Regions from separate parts of the Aeromicrobium sp. REDSEA-S38_B2 genome, predicted to be linked through region 1. Evidence: riboswitches for the same ligand, from Rfam matches in the RefSeq annotation. Region 1 holds a riboswitch; the other holds the start of a gene.
The links. A riboswitch is a leader RNA that binds a small molecule or an ion and turns the genes downstream of it on or off. The one in region 1 is predicted to bind thiamine pyrophosphate.

Region 1 (4,404 bases):
GGCACCATGGGCTACTCCGTGCCCGCCGCCATGGGCGCGCAGGTCGGGCTGCCCGGTTCCGTCGTGTGGGCCATCGACGGCGACGGCTGCTTCCAGATGACCAACCAGGAGCTCGCCACCTGCGCGCTCGAGGGCATCCCGATCAAGGTCGCCGTCATCAACAACTCCTCGCTCGGCATGGTGCGCCAGTGGCAGACCCTCTTCTACGAGGGCCGCTACTCCAACACCGACCTCAACACGGGCCCGGAGTCGATCGGCGCGCGCCGCATCCCCGACTTCGTCAAGCTCGCCGACGCCTACGGCTGCGTCGGTCTGCGCTGCGACAGCCCCGACCAGCTCGACGCCACCATCGAGCAGGCCATGGCCATCACCGACCGGCCCGTCGTCATCGACTTCGTGGTCGAGCGCGACGCCATGGTCTGGCCGATGGTGGCCGCCGGCACCAGCAACGACGACATCAAGATCGCGCGCGACCTCGCGCCCGAGTGGGAGGACGAGGACCTGTGAGCGACCGGCACCGAGAGGCAGGGCACACGGCATGACCACCCAGCACACCCTCAGCGTCCTGGTCGAGAACACGCCCGGCGTCCTCGCGCGCGTCTCGAGCCTGTTCATGCGGCGCGGGTTCAACATCGACTCCCTCGCCGTCGGCCCCACGGAGATCCCCGAGATCTCTCGCATGACGATCGTCGTGAACGTCGACGAGCTGCCCCTCGAGCAGGTCACCAAGCAGCTCAACAAGCTCGTCAACGTCCTCAAGATCGTCGAGCTCGACTCCTCCTCCGCGGTGGAGCGCGAGCTGATGCTCATCAAGGTCCGCACCGACGCGCAGACCCGCGGCCAGGTGCTCGAGACCGTCCAGCTGTTCCGCGCCAAGGTGGTCGACGTGTCCACGGACGCCGTCACCATCGAGGCCACCGGCGACTCCGGCAAGCTCACGGCCATGCTCAACGTGCTCGAGCCGTTCGGCATCCGCGAGATCGCCCAGTCCGGTCGCGTCGCGATCGGACGAGGCGCCCGCTCCATCACCGACCGCACGCTGCGGACGGTGCCGGGGCACCACAGCGCCTGACCCCCCGACCCACACCACGACACCAGGAGAATCCAGTGGCCGAGCTGTTCTACGACGACGACGCAGACCTCAGCATCATCCAGGGCAAGCAGGTGGCCGTCATCGGCTACGGCAGCCAGGGGCACGCGCACGCCCTCAACCTGCGCGACTCGGGCGTCGACGTCCGCATCGGCCTCGCCCCGGGCTCCAAGAGCCGCGAGAAGGCCGAGGCCGAGGGCCTGCGCGTCCTCGACGTCGCCGACGCCGTGGAGGAGGCCGACGTCATCGTCGTGCTGACCCCCGACCAGGTCCAGCGTCACGTGTACGCCGAGTCGATCGAGCCCAACCTCGTCGACGGCGACGCGCTCGTCTTCGGCCACGGCTTCAACATCCGCTACGGCTACGTCAAGCCCCCGGCAGGCGTCGACGTGCTCCTCGTCGCCCCGAAGGCACCCGGCCACACCGTGCGCCGCGAGTTCGTCGCCGGGCGCGGCATCCCCGACATCATCGCGGTCGAGCAGGACGCCACCCAGGGCGCCTGGGACCTCGCCCTCTCCTACGCCAAGGCCATCGGCGGCACCCGCGCCGGCGTCATCAAGACGACCTTCACCGAGGAGACCGAGACCGACCTCTTCGGCGAGCAGGCCGTGCTCTGCGGTGGCATGTCGCACCTCGTCCAGGCCGGGTTCGAGACCCTGACCGAGGCCGGCTACCAGCCCGAGATCGCCTACTTCGAGGTGCTCCACGAGCTCAAGCTCATCGTCGACCTCATGTGGGAGGGCGGCATCGCCAAGCAGCGCTGGAGCATCTCCGACACGGCCGAGTACGGCGACTACGTCTCCGGACCCCGCGTCGTCGACGCCTCCGTCAAGGAGCGCATGCAGGCCGTCCTCGCCGACATCCAGGACGGCACCTTCGCCAAGCGGTTCATCGACGACCAGGACAACGGCGCCGCCGAGTTCCTCGCCCTGCGCGAGCAGGAGGCCCAGCACCCCATCGAGGCCACCGGCAAGGTCCTGCGCTCCCACTTCTCGTGGAAGCAGCAGGACGCCGACTACGTCGAGGGCTCTGCAGCTCGTTGACGCCTCCGGCGTCGGGGCAGCTCGTTGACGCCTCCGGCGTCGGGGCAGCTCGTTGACGCCTCCGGTGTCGGGGCAGCTCGCTGACGCCTGACCCACGAAGGCCCCCGTCCACCGGACGGGGGCCTTCGCTATGGTCGACGTGTCCGGGGTGCCCCGCAGGGGCTGAGATGACACCCGCCGAACCTGATCCGGTTAGCACCGGCGCGAGGGAGACACATGGATCCGACGTCTGCCGTCACGACGGCCCTGCGCGAGCGCAGCCCGCTCGTGCAGTGCCTCACCAACTACGTCTCGATGGACCTGGCAGCCAACGTGCTGTCGGCCGCGGGCGCGTCGCCCGCGATGGTCCACGACCCCCACGAGTCCGCCGACATGGCGGCGCTCGCCGACGCCGTCTGCGTCAACATCGGCACCCCGTCGCCGTCGTGGGCCGACGGCATGCGCCTGGCCGCCGAGCGGGCGCAGGCCGACGCCACGCCCTGGGTGCTCGACCCCGTCGCCGTGGGCGCGACGGCATACCGCCGCGAGCTCGTCGCCGACCTCCTGCAGCTGCGGCCCACCGTGGTGCGGGGCAACGCGGGGGAGGTGCTGGCTCTCGCCGGCGCCGTCGGCGGCTCGCGAGGCGTCGACAGCCTCGCCGCCTCGCACGACGCGCACGACGCGGCCGCGCTCGTCGCCCGCGAGCACGGGTGCGTCGTCGTGGTGAGTGGCGAGGTCGACGTCGTGACCGACGGCGACCGCACGCTCCACGTGGTCGGCGGGCACCGGTGGATGCCGATGATCACCGCGCTCGGCTGCTCCTCGAGCGCCCTCGTCGCGGCGGCCTGCGCGGTCGTCGACGACCCGCTCGATGCGGCTGCGGGAGCCATGGGACTGCTGGCTGCTGCGGGCACGTCGGCCGCCGCGGTCGCACAGGGTCCGGCCAGCCTGCGGGTCGCGCTCGTCGACCGGCTGGCCGACCCCGACGGGCTCGAGCTCGTCGGGCGCGTCCGTCCGGTGCCGGCATGAGCGGCGTCCCCGACCTGCGCCTCTACCTCGTGACCGACCCGTCCTTCGGCGCCGACCTGCGTCGCGTGGTCGTCCCCGCGGTCGAGGGTGGCGTCACCTGCGTGCAGGTCCGCGACAAGCAGGCCACCCCGGCCGAGGTCGAGGCCCAGGTCAAGCTGCTGCGCGACGCCCTCGTCGGCTCGGGGGTGCCCGTGCTCGCGAACGACCACGTCGTCCCGGGGGCCGACGGGGTGCACGGCGGTCGCGCGGACGCGCACCCCACGGTGCTGCGGTCGGCGGCCGGTCCCGACGCGGTCGTCGGCTGGTCGGTCGACACCCTCGCGCAGCTCGACGACGCGTCGGCCCTCGCCGCGTGCACCTACCTCGCGGTGAGCCCCGTCCACGACACGCCGACGAAGCACGACACGGCACCGGCCTTCGGCCTCGCCGGCGTGGCCTCGGTGACGGCACGGGTCGGCGGACGGCTGCCGGTCGTCGGCATCGGTGGCCTCGACGAGACCACGGCCGGCCCGGCCGTGCGGGCCGGCCTCGACGGCGTGGCCGTGGTGCGTGCGGTCGGCGCCGACCCCGACCCGCGTGCGGTCGCCGCCCGGCTGCGTCGGGTCGTCGACGTCGCACTCGCAGCCCGACGCGAGGACGTGTCGGCATGACGGGTCGCGAGCCGGTGGTGCTCACCGTCGCAGGCTCCGACCCGTCGGGGGGAGCCGGGATCCAGGCCGACCTCAAGACGGCCACGGCGCTCGGCGCGTACGCGGCGACCGTCGTCACCGCCGTGACGGTGCAGGACACGACCGGGGTCCGCGCCGTGCACGAGGTGCCGCTCGACGTCGTCCGCGGCCAGCTCGAGGTCGTCCTTGAGGACCTCGACGTCCGGGCGGTCAAGGTCGGCATGCTGGGCTCGCCGGCGTTGGTCGAGCTGGTCGCCGAGCTTCTCGCCGACGTGCCCGCGCTCGTCGTGGACCCCGTGATGGTCTCGACGTCGGGCCACCGGCTGCTGCCGCGGGACGCCGAGGCGGCCCTGCGCGACCTCCTCCTCCCGAGCGCGACGCTGGTGACGCCGAACCTGCCGGAGGCCTCCGTGCTCACGGGCCTCGCCGCGCAGACCGACCCCGGCGAGCTGGGCCGGGCACTGCTCGCGCTGGGGCCTGGTGCCGTCCTGCTCAAGGGCGGTCACGGCGACGGTCCGGCGAGCGACGACCTGCTGGTCGACCGTCGCGGCAGCACGTGGTTCCGGGCGCCCCGGATCGACACGCCCCACACCCA
Region 2 (4,404 bases), on a different contig from region 1:
CGGTCGGGCAGGTGGAGGCGCTGCGCGAGCTCGTCGCCCAGGTCCGACAGGTCGACGAACGCGACGACCACGGCACCCGGCCACGCGAGCACCAGGATCCGCAGCGCGGCCACCGGCGCATGGTCGGGGTTGCCGAGCCGCCAGGCGGAGTACGCCACCAGGCCGGCGGAGACGCCGCACAGCGCGAGGCAGGCCAACGGGTAGCGCCACGACGGCAGGACGAGCAGGCCCGCCAGCGCCCAGGCGCCCGCCGCGGCGACGGCGGACGGCAGGTCGCGGACGGCGAAGGAGCCGATCAGCGCGGCCAGCCCGATCCACAGCAGCGCCAGCGGGTTCGTCTGCGCCAGGGTGCGTCTCATCGGGCCACCTCCACCCGGCCGGGTGCCAGGTCGACGACGTCGGCGTCGTGGGTGGCCGTCGCGACGACGGCACCCTGCCCCGCCGCGGCGAGCGCGAGCCCGACCACGGCCGCCCAGGTGTCGCGGTCCTGGCCCACGGTCGGCTCGTCGAGCAGCACCAGCTCGGGCCGGTGCGCCACGGCCGTCAGCATCGAGACGCGTCGCTGCTCGCCGCCGGAGAGCCGGAAGGGGTGGGTCGAGGCCAGCGCACCGAGCCCGACGACGTCGAGCAGGGCGTCGACGTCGACGGTGCGACCGGTCCGCCCGGCGGTCAGCGCGACCTCCTCGCGCACCGTCGCGGCGACGAACCCGTGCTCGGGGACCTGGGACGACCAGCCGACCTGCGCGGCGAGCTCGCGGCTGCGGAGCCGGTGACGCGACGGGGACACCCGCCCCGACGTCGGCTCGAGGAGCCCGCCGAGGGCGGCGAGCAGCGTCGACTTGCCGGCACCGCTCGGCCCGGTGACGGCCGTGAGCCGGCCCGGGTCCAGCCGGGCGTGCACGCCGTCGAGCGCACGGGTCCGCGTGACGCCGCGCATCGACCGACTGGTCAGCTCGACCACGAGGTCCTGGGCCACGACGGGGGTCGCCGGGCCAGCCGGGGCCACGAGGCGCGGGTCGACCTCCAGGGGCCTGAGGGCGGGCAGGCCGGGCATCCAGAGTCCGAGCCGACCCATGGCCTCGACGTGGTCGCGCTCGAGCACGTCGGGAGCGACGTCGGCCAGGAGCGTGCCGTCGCGCCCGAGCACCAGCACCCGGTCGACGAGGTCGAGCCACGGGCCCATGCGGTGCTCGACGACGAGCAGCGTGGCACCGCGGGCACCGACGGTCGCGCGCACCGCCTCGCGCACGGAGGCGGCGTGGTCGGGGTCGAGCATCGACGTCGGCTCGTCGAGCAGCAGCACGTCGGGCGCGACGGCCAGCGCGCCGGCGAGCGCCAGGCGTTGCAGCTCCCCGCCGGAGAGCGCCGCCGTCGGGTGCTCGCGGCCGTACGGCAGCCCGACGTCGGCCAGCGCACGGTCGACACGGCTCCAGATCTCCGGTCGGGGCAGGGCGCGGTTCTCCGGGCCGAACGCGACGTCGCGACCGATCCGCTCGGCCACCACCGCGTCGCCGGGTGCCTGGGGCACGAAGCCGACGACCCCGCCGACCTCCACCGAGCCGGTCAGGTCGCCCGACAGCGTGGTGCCGAGGGCGCCGACGAGGGCGTGGAGCAGCGTGGACTTCCCCGCGCCGCTCGGGCCGAGGAGCATCACCCGCTCGCCGGGGTCGACGCGCACGTCGAGGCCGGTGACCACCGGCTCGCGACGCCCGAGCGGGCGCCAGGTCAGGCCCTCGACGCGGACCTGACCTGGCTCGAGGTGGCTCAGACCGCGGTCCGCTCGTGCAGCTCGCGACCGGGTCCGAAGGCGTCGAGCACCCCGGCGCGGGCCAGCGCGCGCACCAGCAGCCACCCTCCGGCACCGGCGACGACCGCGCCGGAGAGGGCGAAGAGGCCGAGGTGGATCAGGCGGTCGGTCCCGGAGAAGACGCCCTCCCAGTAGGCGAACCACTCGTAGACCGAGCCGAAGGCACCGGCCCCGGCCCCGGCCAGGACGGCGACGCCGAGCGAGAACCGTCGGTACAGGAACAGCGCGAGGACGAGCTCGGCGCCGAGTCCCTGCACCAGGCCCGAGGCGAGGACGCCCAGACCCCACTCGGTGCCGCCCGGGACGAGCGCCGACACCGCGGCGGCGGCGAGCTCGGTCACGAGCGCCGCGCCCGGGCGGCGGACGATCAGGCCCCCGACGACACCGGCGAGGAGCCAGGGCCCGGCCAGCACACCGACGGACGGCGGGAACGAGAAGACCGCCAGGGCACTGATGCCGCCGTAGGCCTTCCCCCAGACCCAGAAGGTGACGCCGAGGGCGACGGCGAGCGTCGCGATCGTGACCAGGTCGACGGTGCGGTACCGCAACGACGACCCCAGGTCGGTGGACGGACGCGTGGATGCAGAACTACTCATCGTGACTCCCTTCGCCGGTGCTAACCGGAGCAGGTTCAAGGGTCTGCGGCTGTTCCGCACTCTCAGCGCCCTCTGCGGGTGGCGCTCCCCTGTCGTTGGTGAGGTCCACCCTAGCGTCGTCGCGCCTCGGGCGGCGCGCCGAGCCAGGTGTTGGTCACCGCTGCCACGACACGCGCCGGCGTCGAGCATCGCTGCCGTGCGAGCTCGGCCTCCACTGCGTCGTCGAAGACCTCGAGGGAGTCCTCGGCGCCCAGCAGGAGATGCACGGTCCGGCGCTCGTCGGGGCCGATCGGCGTGGTGGAGCGCAAGGGCCAGTCCTGGGCGAGATTGCGCAGGTGCGGAGCGCCCTCGTGCGCCTGCTCCAGTCGCCGCCTCGCCTCCTCCTCCGTGCCGACGACGATCGCAGGCTCCAGCGCGTCCTCGTCGGGGCCCAGCTCGACGACCCACGCACTCCATGTGGTCATCAGCCACCGCACTTCAACGTGACGCGGTCCGGGTAGACCCGTGCGTAGTAGGTCTTCCCGCCGAAGACGACGGTGCCGAGGGTCGTACTTCCCCACCCGCTGCTCTCGTCGCTGACGCAGGCAAACCCTACGTTCTTCTGTTGAAGCGACGACTGGCCCGCGTTCGCCGCCGTCTTCGTGCCTTTGAGCTTCCACCAGATGAAGGACTTGTAGCGCATGTCCGTCGAGTGTCGGATGCTCGTCACCGCCGTCGTGCACTTCGTCTGCGGCTTGGTCCCGACCTTGCCATCCGAACGGATGCGGATCGGAGACGGATAGAGCCTGCACGGACCGTACGCGACCCCAGCGGCCGCCACGCGTCCAGACTCGAGCCCGTCCAACAGTCGTTCGGCCTCGGCTGGATCGCTCGCAGCGACGTACCGCCCATCCGTGGCGGTAGCTCGCGGCACGAACTCGCTGTCCGTCAAGTCGTCGCTTCCGTCAGCCTGCGCTGGGACGAAGGCGGCCGGGCCCAGTACGAGGATGCCGGCCAGCACCGCCGCAACGCCTCTACCGTCAAGACGTCTCATGGTCTCCCCCTGTGTTGATCGATGGACCACCTCGACCGTAGACCGACACCGTCGCGCGACGCCACGAGCAGCGTCGTGGATCGCACGGACGGACGACGGGCGCCCGGTCCGTGGTGGACCGGACGCCCGTCGGCGTGCTCAGCGCGTCAGCGGATGCGCACCCCCTTCGTCGCGCTGGTGCTCCCGGTGAAGGAGCCGTCGCCCACGTAGACCGTGCGGACCGACAGCGTGCCCTTCGTCCTCGGCGCCTTGAGCGTGGTCACGACCGTGCCGCCGGACAGGCGCACCGTCTTGGCCCAGGTGAACGACTTGGCGCCCGGCGCCTTGACGTACACCCGCACCGAGCCCGACGGAGCGACGCCCGCCACGGTCGGCGAGACCGTCGCGCGCACCCGGTACGTCGCGCTCCGCTTGACCGACGACGTCGCGTTCGTGACCGTCGTCGTCGCGCGCTTCACCACGGTGACGTCGGCCGTGGCCGTGCCGCTCGCCTCGACCTCGTCGGTGCCGTCGAAGACCGCGCTCACCGTGTGCGAGCCGACCTTCAGCGTGGCCGGGAGCTCGAAGCGTCCCGTGCCCTGGGCGTCGAGCCTGACCGTCACGGGCGTTCCGGCGACGGTGACCGTCACCGTGCCCTCGTCGGCCCCGGCGACCGCCACGGCACCCTTCAGCGGGTCGCCGAAGGTGCTCTCGGCCGACGCCATGACCAGCGCGATCGTCGAGGCACCCTTGGTGAGGGTGAACGAGACCGCACCCGACTGCGACGCCTGCGCGGTCGCCGTCTTCGCGAGCGACGCCACCAGCTCGTGCGAGCCGGCCTTGAAGCCGGGCACCGCGAGGGTGGCCGTGCCGCCCTCGACGACCGACGTGCCGAGCACCGTGTCGCCGTCGGCGAAGGTGACGGTGCCGCCGTCGCCGCCCGTGACCGTGGCCGTGAGCGTCACGGGCTGGTTGATCGCCGGGAGCTC

Region 2: linked by a shared signal. The riboswitch ahead of A6Q81_RS12150 (ECF transporter S component) and the one ahead of thiM (hydroxyethylthiazole kinase) in region 1 are both predicted to bind thiamine pyrophosphate.

Annotation. Positions count from the first base shown of each region.
Region 1 covers NZ_LUNH01000008.1:33,576-37,979, reverse strand. The annotation lists gene A6Q81_RS01695 (acetolactate synthase large subunit) at 1-507, shown strand, start outside; gene ilvN (acetolactate synthase small subunit) at 539-1,072, shown strand; gene ilvC (ketol-acid reductoisomerase) at 1,108-2,133, shown strand; TPP riboswitch at 2,268-2,361, shown strand; gene thiM (hydroxyethylthiazole kinase) at 2,350-3,141, shown strand; gene A6Q81_RS01675 (thiamine phosphate synthase) at 3,138-3,791, shown strand; gene thiD (bifunctional hydroxymethylpyrimidine kinase/phosphomethylpyrimidine kinase) at 3,788-4,404, shown strand, end outside.
Region 2 covers NZ_LUNH01000056.1:24,984-29,387, forward strand. The annotation lists gene A6Q81_RS12140 (energy-coupling factor transporter transmembrane component T family protein) at 1-359, opposite strand, end outside; gene A6Q81_RS12145 (ATP-binding cassette domain-containing protein) at 356-1,678, opposite strand; gene A6Q81_RS12150 (ECF transporter S component) at 1,765-2,403, opposite strand; TPP riboswitch at 2,393-2,504, opposite strand; gene A6Q81_RS12155 (hypothetical protein) at 2,514-2,867, opposite strand; gene A6Q81_RS12160 (hypothetical protein) at 2,867-3,436, opposite strand; gene A6Q81_RS12165 (Ig-like domain repeat protein) at 3,583-4,404, opposite strand, start outside.